3 regions of the Cytobacillus kochii genome follow, and region 3 is predicted to be linked to each of the others. Evidence: riboswitches for the same ligand, from Rfam matches in the RefSeq annotation. Region 3 holds a riboswitch; each other region holds the start of a gene.
What was found. A riboswitch is a leader RNA that binds a small molecule or an ion and turns the genes downstream of it on or off. The one in region 3 is predicted to bind cobalamin.
Positions count from the first base shown of each region.

Region 1: another riboswitch for cobalamin. It lies ahead of LG276_RS13850 (ribonucleoside-diphosphate reductase subunit alpha); the one in region 3 lies ahead of LG276_RS12115 (acyl-CoA dehydrogenase family protein).
Region 2: another riboswitch for cobalamin. It lies ahead of LG276_RS05840 (hypothetical protein); the one in region 3 lies ahead of LG276_RS12115 (acyl-CoA dehydrogenase family protein).

Region 1 covers NZ_CP085254.1:2,708,173-2,713,248, reverse strand. The annotation lists gene LG276_RS13855 (heavy metal translocating P-type ATPase) at 1-2,384, shown strand, start outside; cobalamin riboswitch at 2,914-3,094, shown strand; gene LG276_RS13850 (ribonucleoside-diphosphate reductase subunit alpha) at 3,259-5,076, shown strand, end outside.
Region 2 covers NZ_CP085254.1:1,074,756-1,079,831, forward strand. The annotation lists gene LG276_RS05820 (aminoglycoside phosphotransferase family protein) at 1-735, opposite strand, end outside; gene LG276_RS05825 (hypothetical protein) at 825-1,010, shown strand; gene LG276_RS05830 (MFS transporter) at 1,070-2,281, opposite strand; gene LG276_RS05835 (MarR family winged helix-turn-helix transcriptional regulator) at 2,299-2,649, opposite strand; cobalamin riboswitch at 2,971-3,174, shown strand; gene LG276_RS05840 (hypothetical protein) at 3,337-3,612, shown strand; gene mmgD (citrate synthase) at 3,557-4,678, shown strand; gene prpD (2-methylcitrate dehydratase) at 4,695-5,076, shown strand, end outside.
Region 3 covers NZ_CP085254.1:2,331,754-2,336,829, reverse strand. The annotation lists gene LG276_RS12120 (YhgE/Pip domain-containing protein) at 1-1,225, shown strand, start outside; cobalamin riboswitch at 1,511-1,696, shown strand; gene LG276_RS12115 (acyl-CoA dehydrogenase family protein) at 1,897-3,564, shown strand; gene LG276_RS12110 (NAD(P)-dependent oxidoreductase) at 3,579-4,490, shown strand; gene LG276_RS12105 (CoA-acylating methylmalonate-semialdehyde dehydrogenase) at 4,487-5,076, shown strand, end outside.

The sequences.
Region 1 (5,076 bases), 380 kb from region 3:
TGCCAATTACGGGAATGACGTGTGCTGCCTGTTCTGCTCGAATAGAAAAAGGGTTAAGTAAAATGGATGGTGTAAACGAAGCGAATGTGAATCTCACTTCTGAAATAGCAACCATTTCCTATAACCCTCAAAAAGTAGGAGAACATGCATTTCAGCAGAAGATTAAAGATCTAGGCTACGAAGTTGTTTTAGAGAAAGCTGAGTTTGATATTACAGGAATGACATGTGCTGCTTGTTCGGCGCGAATAGAAAAAGTTTTAAATAAACAGCCCGGTATTGCGCAGGCAAACGTGAACTTAGCTTTAGAAACAGGTACTGTTGAATACAATCCTGAACAGGTTTCAGTTGAGGAAATCATTGCAAAGGTAGATAAGATTGGGTATAGCGCTTCGCTAAAAACAACTGCCAGCGCAAATGATGTGAGGGAACAGCATATTAAAAAGCAGCAAAGGAAATTTATCGCTGCTGCTATCCTTTCTCTACCATTACTTTGGACGATGGTTGGGCATTTTGAATTCACCTCATTCATTTTTCTACCAGATTTTTTAATGAACCCTTGGATACAGTTAATTTTGGCGACACCTGTACAATTTATTATCGGTTGGCAATTTTATACTGGTGCATATAAATCATTGAAATCTGGTAGCGCGAATATGGATGTACTTGTTGTATTAGGTACTTCTGCAGCTTACTTTTATAGTTTGTTTCTAACATTACAATCGATGAATGCAACATATGGTCATCATGTTGAGCTCTATTATGAAACGAGTGCGATTATTATTACCCTTATTTTGTTAGGGAAATTATTTGAAGCACGTGCAAAAGGAAGATCATCAGAAGCAATAAAGAAATTAATGAATTTAAAGGCTAAAAAAGCCGTTGTAGTAAAAGAAGGGAAGGAAACGATTGTCCCAGTTGAGCAAGTTATGCAAGGCGATAAGGTTATCATTAAGCCTGGTGAAAGAATTCCTGTAGATGCAGTAATCATTGAAGGACATTCAGCTGTTGACGAATCAATGTTAACAGGAGAAAGTGTGCCAGTTGATAAGAAAGCTGGTGATGAAGTAATTGGAGCAACTGTAAACAAAAATGGCCATTTAACCGTTGAAGCAACAAAGGTTGGAAAAGATTCAGCGCTGGCGCAAATTATTAAAGTAGTCGAGCAAGCACAAGGTTCGAAAGCACCTATTCAGCGGTTAGCCGATAAGATTTCGGGCATCTTTGTTCCCATTGTGGTAGCTATTGCCCTTGTTACCTTCTTTATATGGTTTCTTTTCTTGCAACCGGGTGATGTAGCTAGTGCGTTAGAAAAAATGATTGCTGTGCTCGTTATTGCTTGTCCTTGTGCACTAGGATTAGCGACACCTACTTCAATTATGGCAGGGTCTGGCCGTTCAGCAGAGATGGGTGTTCTATTTAAAGGTGGAGAGCATCTCGAGATGACACATGAAATTACAACTGTTGTGGTTGATAAAACAGGTACTGTTACAAATGGTCAGCCTGTATTAACCGATATCATAGTCGAGCCTGGAACAAATGAGGCCCATTTTCTTTCCATTGTTGCTGCGAGTGAGAAGTCATCTGAACACCCTCTTGCTGAAGCCATTGTGAAAGGGTTAGAGGAGAAAAATATAGAAAAAATAAAAAGTGAATATTTCGAAGCGCTACCAGGTTATGGTATCTCTGCGAAAGTTACAGGAAAAGATGTACTGATTGGTACAGTTAGATTAATGGAAGAGAATGGGATAGACTCCTCTTGGTTCTCGAAACAAATGAAAGAATTAGAAGGTGAAGGAAAAACAGCAATGCTTGTGGCTATTAACGGTAGAGCAAAAGGCCTTCTTGCTGTAGCTGACACGATAAAAGATTCATCAAACGAAGCGATTCAAAGGCTACATGATATGGGGTTAGAAGTTATTATGATGACTGGAGATAACCAGTTAACCGCACAAGCTATTGCTAAAGAAGTAGGTATATCAAAAGTCATTGCAGAAGTCTTACCAGAAACGAAGGCAGAAGAAGTAAGAAAGCTGCAAAGTCTAGGGAAAAAGGTAGCGATGGTAGGAGATGGTATTAACGACGCCCCAGCATTAGCAACTGCCGATATCGGCATGGCTATTGGTACAGGAACAGATATTGCCATGGAAGCAGGAGACATTACACTTATGCGTGGTGATCTAAATAGTATTGCCGATGCAATCATGATGAGTAAAAAAACCATTCGTAATATTAAACAGAATCTTTTTTGGGCGTTTGGTTATAATACAATCGGTATTCCTATTGCAGCTGCGGGTTTCTTAGCACCATGGTTAGCAGGTGCTGCGATGGCGTTTAGCTCTGTGTCCGTTGTATTAAATGCACTTCGTTTGCAACGTGTAAGATAAAGATGACAAGTTACGTATGAATTTCTATAAAACATTCTATCAAAAAACTGATTGAGAAAAACAAGCTAATTAAATAGTTAGTTTGTTTTTCTCTTTTTATAGAAGGTATGTAGGAGATGGATAAAAAAATTTGTCCCTTGAGGTAAATTATTTTCTTTTTAATATGGCATATACTTATATAGATTTTTTGACCCACAACTTTACCACCATTGAATTTATTTCAATACTTCTGCGATTTTTTAATTTATTTACCAAAAAATTATTACTTTTCTGGTTTAAGCTTACTCGTTTGAAGGTAAAAAAGTAGAGTTGGTCAGCTTGAACAATTTTTAATGGATTTCAAGACTTTTTTACACAAATAAGAAATGCTATTATTTATTATGGTCTCAAATTTACCGCTAAAAGAACGAAACGTATATTTTAAATTTAGATAAAAGAAATAAATTGTATTCTATGAAATGATGTGATATGATTACTCATACAATCTCAGATACAATATATAGTTATTTTTTTACTTCTCGACAACTACATATAGTAATTGGTTGAAGGAGTCCAAATGGACTTAAAATGGGAATCCGGATAAGCCGGAGCTGTACCCGCAACTGTAAGTGTGACGAAAAGAGGAAACCACTGTTCTTTTGAAAGAATGGGAAGGCTCTTAGTAGATTGATACACAAGCCAGGATACCTGCCTTCTTAATCATAAGTTTCAATTCTTCGGGGCTTGAGAAGATGAAACGACAGTTGATGAAAAGAGTGTTATTGTACACTTGTATTTATACTGTCGTTTGATCCGCTCAAGGTGTAACTGGGGCGGTTTTTTTTATGCCTAAATTTGATAGAAATAGTTTGAAGGAGGAAGAAATTTGAAAACAATGATTGATACGACAGTCAATTTTGAACAATTATATCAACAATTCAACAACTTACCAATTAGTGCGTTAGAAAAGCGTGCGGAACAATTAAATCACTTAGAGTTAGATAGTTTCTATGATCAGTTAATACTAGAATGTCTTTCTTACATAAATGTTAATGAACCTGATTGGACATATGTGGCTGCCCATTTATATTTAAAGAAGATTTATCAACAAGCAGCGGAGAACCGAGGGTACAGTGGCCAGGCCTATGGTGATTTTCATACTTTAATTCAACAATTAAGTGATCTTGATATTTATAGTCCTATTTTATTATCTAGTTATACAAAAGAAGAAATTGATGAATTAGGCAAAGAAATTGTCCCTGAAAGAGATCAGCTCTTTACTTATCTCGGGATTAAAATGCTTACCGATCGTTATGTAGCGAAAGATCGCCAAAAGAGAATTTTTGAGTTGCCTCAAGAACGCTGGATGGTTATTGCAATGATTCTTATGCATCAAGAAGAAAAAAATCGGTTGCAATTAGTAAAAGAAGCTTACTGGGCAATGAGTAACTTATTTATGACTGTAGCTACACCAACTTTATCCAATGCAGGTAAGAACTGGGGACAACTATCTAGCTGCTTTATCGAAACAGTTGATGATAGTCTAGATTCGATTTATGACAGTAATACAGACATTGCTGCACTATCTAAAAATGGTGGTGGAATCGGCGTTTATTTAGGTAAGATTCGTAGTAGAGGTAGTATGATTAAAGGATTCAAAGGCGCTTCATCTGGTGTGCTTCCATGGATGAAACAGCTAAATAATACAGCTGTAAGTGTCGATCAACTTGGACAAAGGCAAGGAGCAATTAGCGTTTATCTAGACGTTTGGCACAAGGATATCTTTTCTTTCCTTGATGCAAAGTTAAATAATGGTGATGAAAGATTACGTACACATGATTTATTTACCGGTGTTTGTCTACCTGATTTATTCATGGAAAAAGTAGAAGAGCGTAGTAACTGGTATTTATTTGACCCACATGAAGTTCGACAAAAAATGGGCTTCTCATTAGAAGATTATTATGATGAAGAAGTTGGTGCAGGTACTTTTAGAATGAAATATCTAGAATGCGTCAATAATGAAGAGCTATCGAAGAAGGAAATTCCTGCTATCGATATTATGAAGTCTATCATGCGCAGTCAATTAGAAACGGGAACACCATTTATGTTCTATCGGGATGAAGTGAACCGTATGAATGCAAACGCACATGCTGGCATGATCTATTGCACAAATCTTTGTACTGAAATCGTTCAAAATCAAAGTGTAACAACAAGAGTAGAAGAGTATACAAAAGATGGTAAAATTGTCATCGAGAAAACACCTGGTGATTTCGTCGTATGTAACCTGTCTTCTATTAACCTTGCCAAAGCAGTGAATGAAGCAGTCATAGAACGATTGATTCCTATTCAAGTAAGAATGCTAGACAATGTAATTGATATTAATAAAATCCCTGTTATCCAAGGGCAGTTAACGAATAAAAAATATCGCGCGATCGGCTTAGGTACTTTCGGCTGGCATCATTTATTAGCTACTAATAAGGTCGTTTGGGAAAGCCCTGAATCATTAGAATTTGCAGACCGACTTTACGAGAAAATTGCTTACTTAACGATTGAAAGTTCTATGAATCTAGCTGAGGAAAAGGGAGCCTACCCAGCATTCAATGGTTCAGATTGGCATACAGGTGCCTATTTCGAAAAAAGAGATTACCTGAATGGTGATAGCGAACTTGATTGGCAAGGACTAATGGAAAAAGTGAAAGCAAAAGGAATTAGA
Region 2 (5,076 bases), 1.3 Mb from region 3:
TCTTCTATACATTTCATCTTTATTGAATTTTGTTTGATAAGATGCAAGAGCTTCTTTAGTGAATTGATCTCCGAAATCCCAATATAGCCCTGCAAAGTCAAACGCCGGGTCCCCTATTTGCGTATCTGTAAAGTCTATAATTCCTGATATCTCCTTTTTGCTTGGATGATAAAGGATATTGGCACTTGTTAGATCACCATGAATCACCACTTTTGCTTCTTTAAATTTTGACACCGCTAAAAACATTTTATCAATTTCTTCTTTTTCTGCGTCTTTTAAGAACGGAAATATTTTTTTAATCAGGGCTTGATGTAATTGCTCCCAATAATTTTCACTATGTAGTTCTTCTATATTACATTTCTTTGCTTCATCTATATCCAGACGATGTAATTCTGTAAGAAATGTTCCTAGCCGCTTGGCTTCATATAAAGGAGGAGTAATCAATGAATGAGATAATGCTTGTCCTTTAATAAAGTGGTAAAAAACACCAATCATTTGTCCGTCTTTATTATAAAATGGAAGATAATTTGGTATTTCAATAATTGAAGAAAGATATGTGAGCTGGTGAATTAGCTTTATTTCCTTTTTTATTTTCACTAATACTTGTTTGGTTTTTGGTATTCGGATGACATATGTTTGATTGACAATATAGATATGATGATCCCAACCAGAATGATTGCTTTCAATCTGTATTTCCTGAAGATGCGGGAGATGGTTTTTAATTAATTCCTTCATGGAACAGTCTCCTTTTTTATTATTTTGTATAAATCGTTTTTTTGAGGGGGAAAATAGGCGAGACATCTTATAAAAGGGGAGTGAATGCAATGGAAAAAAAGTATGATAATCAAGTGGATGAGAAAATTATTGCTGCTCAAAATGAAGCTCAACAATACAATCAAATGGATACAGAATTAGAACAGTCAGAAGAAGTACAAGCCGCAATGGAGAAAAGTTATGAATATGAAGTGAAGAATCAACAACCGACATATGAACCGAATAAACCATTTTAATTAGAAAGAAGAGACTTCCATTACTTGGAGTCTCTTCTTTAATTATAGCATACCTTATTTTACATTGATGCTGTTTGATGTGCTTGTTTACTCCCATTGTGTTCGATTCGTCCATAAACTAAAAAGTAAAGAATAATTGAAGCAATCGACACAATCCCCATGTAAATGTATAACATACTGTAGCCTGTAATAGGAATCAGTAAACCTAATAAATAGGGTCCAAAACCTAAACCACCATCGAGAAAGATAAAGAAGGTAGAAGTAGCTAGCCCCATGCGATGGGGTGGCGTTAATTTGACCGCAATCGCTTGTGTACAAGACTGCATATTACCAAAGCCTAAGCCAATCAAAGCCCCCGCCACTAATAGCATAACACCATTTGCTGAATTACTAAGTAAAAATAGACCTACGCCAAATAAAATGAACGCTGGATACATCACATAATTTGCCCCTTTGCTGTCCATTAACCTACCAGTGAAAGGACGGGATAGTAAGACAGCAATGGCATAGACAAAGAAGAAAAAGCTAGCAGCACTTACTAAGTCCTTTTCAATTGCATAAAAGTTAATAAAAGACAAGACGCTTGAATAACAAAATGCGACTGTTAATGTGACGAGTGCAATTGGAAGTGCCTTTGGTTCAATAAAGCTAGATAATTGAAAACCAGATGAGTGAAATTGAGCTTTCTGATCTTCAGTTAACTCTTTCACATTCACCGTTAACCCGATAAGTAGGCCAATAATACCAAGAATCAAACAAAAAATGAAAATCGTATGAAAAGTTGTGTATTGACTCATTAACATACCGATAAAAGGTCCTATTGCTGTAGCTAAAGTATTACTCATACTAAAATAGCCGATTCCTTCACCTTTCCTTGTTTGCGGAATAACTGAAGCGACAATTGTACCACTTGCTGTACTTGCCATCCCTAATGTTAAACCGTGGATAAAGCGGGTAATAAGTAAGAAATTGACATCAATTTCAATAAAATAAAGACTTGTTGATAAACTAAATAATAGTAAGCCAATGATTAAAGTCTTCTTCCGTCCAATACGATCAATATATTTACCTATAAACAATCTTCCTACCAATGTTCCTATAATAAATATGCCAGTAACTAAGCCAGCTTGGCTGGCGGTTGCATGATGTGCTTCAACGGCATACACGGCAATCGTAACCATTAATAAATAAAACACTAATGTTAGAAAAAAGTTTACGGAAGAAACGGTGATAAAGTCCTTGGTCCATAATTTTTCTTTTGTTGAACTCATTTTCTTTTTCTTCCTCCTTACAAATTACTTTTAATACTATCAAAAATACGAATACATTCTTCTTGTTCTTCAGGTGTGATTCCCTCTAATATTTCCATTTCGAACTGATCAATCGGAATGCGGATTTTTTTGTATATACGCTCACCTTCGTTCGTTATTTTCATTTTCTTTTCACGTTTATCCATGCTTGGGATTTTTTCTACATATCCATATTCCTCAAGCTGATTTATTGTCCTCGTGACTGTTGGCTTTTCAACACCTTGATACGCAGCAATCTCTACTAAAGTTGTTGGACCAAAATGGTAGAGATAATAGAGGATTGTCCACTGTGCCCGTTGTAATTGATGTTTCGTTAATAAGCTGTTCAATCTATTCTCAAAAGGGCGATAAAGCATCATAAAGTGATGAAAGAACCTTTGGCTAGCAATAATAATGTTCACCTCATTTAAAATAGTTATCAATGGTAACTAATATACTATAACAAAAAGCCGTCTTGTCTGTCTATGGGCGATAGCTTTTTTTCTGTAAAATGGTAAATGTTATGTTAAAATTGTATTTCTTTTAAGATATGTTTGTAGGCGACATTTAAATTGTTATAATAAAAAGTGTTAATTTTAAAGTGAAAAGTAGTGCGATTAAGAAAATAATTGTCAATTTTCTAAAATATTGATATATTTAAATAGAACAACTTAATATTTTCAAAAATAGGTGTAAATAGAATGCTAGCTTGTCTATTTACTTAAAAGGGAAGTACGGTTGGATTCCGTCGCTGTCCCGCAACTGTATTTGCGAGTGATATGAAAGATACCACTGTTTCCTAAAATTGGAGATGGGAAGGTTTCGTATCATGTTGACCATAAGCCAGGAGACCTGCCTGTTTAGTGTAAACATCAATTCCTACGTGGATATAGGAGGTGTTAAGTACGGGTAATGAATACATGCCAAAGTCGCATGTTTATTTTAGTATTCGTTTGAACTTAACAACTTCTTTCTAGAAGTTGTTTTTTTAATGGATTGATATGGTAAAAAGGTGAGCAAGAACGGAGGAAAAAGCTTTGTTTGGAACCGTTCCTTATTATGTGAACATAATGAAATCAACGATCATGATGAACAGCTATTCTGCTGAGAGTTATAGTTTAAGAAAAGTATTAGATCAGTATAAAGAAGACATCCGAACACTCTCTGTAGAAGAAGAGAAGATCCAAATATATTTAAGGAATGCTGAAAGGGCTTACAGCATTGTCAGGCATGATGTAATTGGATGGGAGGAAAATGATTGTGAGCATGGAGGAGAAGTATATACCAGGGTTAGAGGGAATCATAGCTTCTGAGACCGGCATCTCATTTTTAGATACTGTTCATGGAGAGATTGTCATAAAAGGTTATGACTTAATTCAACTTTCAAAAACGAAAAGCTATTTAGATATTATCCATTTACTTCTAGAAGATCAATTACCAACAGACGAGGAAAAAACTTCATTAGCTAATACGTTAAAGTCCTATTATGAAATACCGACGGCCGTCATGGAGGTTTTTACTCATTTGCCAAAAGGAACACATCCAATGGATGGGCTCCGCACTGGCATCTCGAGCTTGGCTGGATATGATACGACCTTAGAAGATAGGTCGAAGCAAGCAAATAAAGAAAGAGCTTATCGCCTACTTGGAGGAGTTCCGACAATTGTAGCTAACAGTTATCGTATATTACAAGGTCTGGAGAGAATTGAACCGGATAAATCCCTATCGTATAGTGCCAACTTTTTCTATATGTTAACTGGTAGAGTACCTTCCGATTTAGAAGAAAGAGTATTTGACCAGTCATTACTTTTATATAGTGAACATGAAATGCCAAACTCAACATTTACAGCAAGAGTAATTGCTTCTACACAATCCGATCTATTTGGAGCGTTAACGGGTGCAGTTGCAAGTTTAAAAGGTAGCTTGCATGGCGGTGCGAATGAAGCGGTTATGTACATGTTGAATGAAGCGGAAAGTGTCGCTGGCTTGGAAGGCCTCTTCTATAAAAAACTATTTAAAAAAGAAAAGATTATGGGCTTTGGTCATAGAGTTTATATGAAAAAAATGGACCCAAGAGCATTAATGATGAAGGAAGCTCTACAGGAGTTATCCATACAACATGGAGATGATTCGTTGCTTCGAAAATGTGAAGCAGGAGAAAGAATCATGGAGCTAGAGAAAGGACTATACCCTAATTTAGATTATTATGCCGCACCGGTTTATGGCATGTTAGGAATTCCTATCCCACTTTACACACCGATTTTCTTTAGTGCAAGAACGGTTGGTTTATGTGCCCATGTCATTGAACAGCATGAAAACAACCGCTTATTTAGACCGCGGGTCATTTATTCAGGTGCACGTCATACCTTACCAAATTGAGGAGGAGTACGAGTAAATGCTGAAAACGAATGAAAAGGTTGAAACCGATGTTATTTTAACGGAAATTGCTGATTATGTATTGGATTATGAAATAACAAGTGAAGAGGCTTATCGCACGGCACATTATATCTTGCTCGATACAATTGGTTGTGGAATATTAGCGCTTGATTATCCTGAATGTACCAAACTACTTGGTCCTGTTGTGCCAGGAACGGTTGTACCTAATGGAACAAGAGTCCCTGGTACATCATTTGAATTAGATCCTATTAGAGGTGCATTTAATATTGGCTGCATGATTCGCTGGCTGGATTACAATGATACATGGTTAGCTGCTGAATGGGGGCATCCTTCTGACAACCTTGGTGGCATTTTGGCAGTTGCAGATTATTTAAGTAGGC
Region 3 (5,076 bases):
CACTTTTACCGTTATGCCGGAGCAGGAAGAAGTATTTACGATTGAGGCAGAAACAAATCATTTTGAAACAGAAGGTGTGCAAATATCTGCTTTACCTGCTTCACTTGCCATTGATAGCCCAGATACTGAAGAATTGACGAGTGAGTTTCACTCATTAACTGAGGCAATTGGTGACCTTCATCATGGTGTCGGAGACTTAGCAATAGGAATGAATGAACTATCATCAGGCTTACGGTCTTTAGAGGGTGGGTCTGCACAATATAAAAAAGGACTAAATGAATTAAGTCAGTCTGGTAACCAATTAACAGAAGGATCAGCACAAATAAATAATACTTTATCTTTGATTAAAGATGAGATGAAACAAGCCAGTGGCGTAAGTGGTATTGGGGAACTCGAGAATGTAACAATCGATCTGCCTGAGGTAGCGGATAATCTAGAACAAGCAGCAAATGATGTAGACCAAGTAGTTGTTAATTATAATGAGGTAAAAACACAAATCAATCGTGCTCTGGAGCAGATACCAGATAACCAAATTTCAGATAAAGAGATAAATAAATTATATGAAAGTAATGCGGATAAAGAGGTAATTGATCAATTGGTAGAAACCTATAGAGGGACAAAAGCTGCTCAAGAAGTTCTACTACTAGCCAAAGATAACCTTACAGACATGGTTGAACCGCTATCAACCTTTAGTCAATCAATGAGAGAAGCAGCAGGTAACCTTCGTGCAATATCATCTAATATAGACGAATCTATTCTTCAAATTGACATTGATGAAGGGTTAAAACAATTGACATCTGGTGTTGAAGAAATGGTATCTAACTATAATCAATTCCACCAAGGGTTACTTGCTTATACAGGCGGTGTTTCTGAATTAAGTACATCATATAGTGACATCCATGAAGGAATTAGCGGTTCTCTATCTGGAGCTGAGCAACTAACCAAAGGAGCTGGCTCGCTTCATAATGGAACTGGACAATTACATGATGCAACTAAAGACATTCCTGATGAGGTGACAAAAGAAGTGGATGAAATGATATCGCAATATGATAAATCTGATTATGAGCCAATTTCTTTTGTATCAGATAAAAATAATGAAAAGTTGGAACTAGTCCAATTTGTCATCCAAACAGATAAGATTAAAATAAAAGATAACAAAGAAGATGTAAAAGAAACAAAAGATAAAGTAGGATTCTTCGAGAAACTTCTTAACTTATTTAAGTAAACTTGAAAAACACGCCACTGCAATCTAGGAGGCGTGTTTCTCTTTTTGGTGGTAAATTTATATAAACCTTTCATGTTACATCAAACGATCGGTCAAAATGAAGAATTAGGCTTTCTTCTACTCGGGTTGTAGGAGTGGATTTAATCAATGACTCTAGCTTATATTGTGGTTGGAAGAAAAATGATAAAGAGCCTAACTTTTTCATCATTTTAAGCTGAGAATACATATTCTAAAAAATAAATTGTAAATTTTCCGAAAAATTGATATATTGTTAGTGTGAAAACTAAATAAGCTAAATAAACAGGTGCTTGTTCATCAAGCTTAAAAGGGAAACCGGTTAGACTCCGGTGCTGTCCCGCAACTGTATTTGCGAGCGGATTGTACATAACCACTTATTCATTATTGAATAGGGAAGGAACAAATCCGCCACGACCATAAGCCAGGAGACCTGCCTGTTTTAGCCAACATCATTACCTACGCGGATAGGGGGTGTTAAGTGCGGATAGAAGAACATGTATATTACTCAACACATGTTTATTTGTTTGTCCACTCGTTACTTAACAACTTCTTTTAACAGGAGTTGTTTTTTGTTTGAAGGTGGTTTGCTTCTTGCTACTGATTTGAGCAAGCGCTCAATCAAAGGAGATAGAAAGATGTAAAGGGAGTGCACGATGGCGAAGCTAAAAAAAACACTAGAAGAAAAGGGAGATATTTTTTCTCCTGAAGATTTTCTTGAAGAGGAACAACTCATTGCACAAACGGCAGAATTATTTATTAAGAATGAAGTGTTGCCCCAAATAGATTCATTAGAAAAAAAGAACTATGAAGTGGCTAAGAATCTGTTTCAAAAATCAGGGGAACTAGGTCTACTAGCTATTGATGTACCTGAGGATTATGGCGGGTTTGCACTTGGTAAAAAATTATCCGGGCTTATAGCTGAAAAGATAGGATACGGTGGGGCTTTTAGTGTTTCGTATAATATTCATGTAGGTGTTGGCACATTACCGTATGTTTATTTTGGTTCAGAAGCACAAAAACAAAAGTATTTACCACAACTCATCTCCGGGGATTGGATTGGTGCTTATGCCTTAACGGAAGCAGGAGCTGGATCGGACGCACTTTCACCGAAAACAAGAGCTATTTACAACAGCAAGAGTGATAGTTGGATAATAATTGGGGAAAAACAATGGATTACCAATGCTCACATAGCAAATGTGTTTGTTGTGTTTTGCCAAACAAATGACGGGATGACTGCTTTTATTGTTGAAAGAGACATAGCAGGCGTATCTATTGGTGCAGAAGAAGAAAAGATGGGTATTCATGGATCATCAACAGCTACTCTTATATTGGAAGATGTCGTTGTGCCATCCGCTAATATACTAGGAGAAAAAGGAAAAGGTCATCAAGTTGCCATGAATATATTAAATCTTGCTAGATTGAAGCTAGCTTTCTCGAATATTGGCACAGCTAAACAAGCCTTCAACTTTTCTCTTAGCTATGCGAAAGAGAGACAACAATTTGATAGAGCGCTGGTTGAATTTACGTTGATACAAGAAAAATTAGCTGAAATGGTGACATCTATTTATGCAAGTGAAAGTGCCGCTTATCGCACAGCAGATATGATTGATCAAGCTCCAACAGATGAAGGAATCACCTCTTTAAAAGCATTCGCAATGGAATGTGCCATAAACAAAGTACGATGCTCTGAAATGCTTGGGCATGTAACAGATGAGGCCGTTCAAATTCACGGTGGATACGGTTATATGAGAGATTACGATGTTGAGCGACTATATAGGGATGCTCGAATCAGTCGTATCTTTGAAGGAACAAACGAAATCAATCGCTTAACCATAGCAAAAAACTTACTTCACAAACACTCATCTAAAGATATCACAATCAATACCCCTACACCATTACACCAAGATAGAAACAGCCAATTTATTGAGTTAGGAAAAGAACTGTTATCGCTGTCTTTGGAAGCGGTTTCAAATGCAAAAATTGATATAAATAGGGAACAGCAGTATGCACGTCTTTTAGCTAATATCATCACAGAACTATACACAATGGAATCGACTTATATGCGGACATCAAAACTGCAACATCGAAAACAAAATCAAAAGTGGAAAGATTTAGCGACTGATATTATATGCGAACAATGCTTTCAATATTTGAAACAACAAACGATTAGCCTGATTTCAGCAGCGATACTTGATGAAAAAGAACGATTCGTTGCATTCGCAAACATTGAAAATTACCAAATCCCACTCTACAGCAATCTGTTATTGAAAAAAAGGCAATTAGCACAAATACTTATTGATCAACCAAAATTACTGAAATGAAGGGAGCTTAAATGATGGGTGAGAAAATCGGTTTTATTGGATTAGGGAATATGGGTTTACCGATGGCGCAAAGCTTATTATCAGAAGGCAATGAAGTGTACGGCGTCGACCTCAACAAAGATGCTGAAGCGGCATTGCTAAGGTCGGGAGGTGTGATTGGATTATCTATCAATAATATCATAAAGCAAGTAAATTTTATTTTCACAAGCTTACCTTCAATGAAAGCGGTGGAAGAAATCTATTTAGGTGAGGAAGGATTGATTACAAAAGGACGTGAAGGCATTGTCCTGATTGATACAAGTACGGTTGCTCCTAGCTTGAATCAAAAATTAGCAGAAGAAGCAAAAAAGAAGAGCATTCATTTTCTTGCTGCTCCTGTCAGTGGGGGTGTAATCGGTGCTGAAAATCGTACTTTAACCATTATGGTCGGTGGTCCTAAACAAGCTTTCGAGCAATCCCAACCATTGTTAAATATTCTTGGAGAGAATATTTTTCATGTGAATGAACGAATTGAAAGCGGAACTGCAGTCAAATTAATCAATAACTTACTTATCGGTTTTTATACTGCTGGTGTAAGCGAAGCCTTAAATCTGGCAGAAAAAAGCAACATTAATTTAGCACAATTATTTGAGATGTTGAATGTGAGCTACGGCCAAAGTCGGATATATGAAAGAAACTATAAAAGTTTTATCGCGAACGAAGATTATCGTCCCGGTTTTACCTTGCAGCTATTAAATAAAGATCTTGGTTTCGCGCTTGATTTAGCCAAGGAACACGAATTGCAATTGCCAGTTAGTGAATTACTATTAAATATATACAAAAATGCTGAAAACGAGGGTTATGGTAGCCAAGATATGGCTGTTCTTTATGAAAAAGTGAAAAATGATCAAACAAAAAATGCGAAAGAAACGGGGATGAAGGAATGATTAAAACAGAAATTCCAACAATGAAAAACCATATTAATGGTGAATGGGTTGATTCAAGCAGTAAGGAAGTGGAAGCCGTACCGAACCCGGCGAATGGGACAATTATTGCTTACGTCCCCCTTTCTGGTAAAGAAGATGTTGATTTAGCTGTCAAAGCTGCTGCTGCGGTCTATCCTAAGTGGGCTGAAGTACCCGTCCCAAATAGAGCGCGTCTGCTTTACCAATATCTTCATTTGTTAAAAGAGGAAAAAGAAAACCTCGCTCAAATTATTACAGAGGAAAATGGAAAAACATTAAAGGATGCGCGTGGTGAGGTACAAAGAGGAATTGAAGTCGTTGAACTCGCAACCTCCACTCCTAATTTAATGATGGGAGATGCACTTCCTAGTATTGCCGAAGGGATAGATGGCTCAATTTGGCGCTATCCGCTTGGTGTTGTTGCTGGGATTTCCCCTTTTAACTTTCCAATGATGGTTCCTTTATGGATGTTTCCTCTGGCAATCGCCTGTGGGAATACATTTATACTGAAAGCTTCTGAAAGAACGCCGATCTTGGCTGGTAGACTCGTAGAGTTATTCTATGAGGC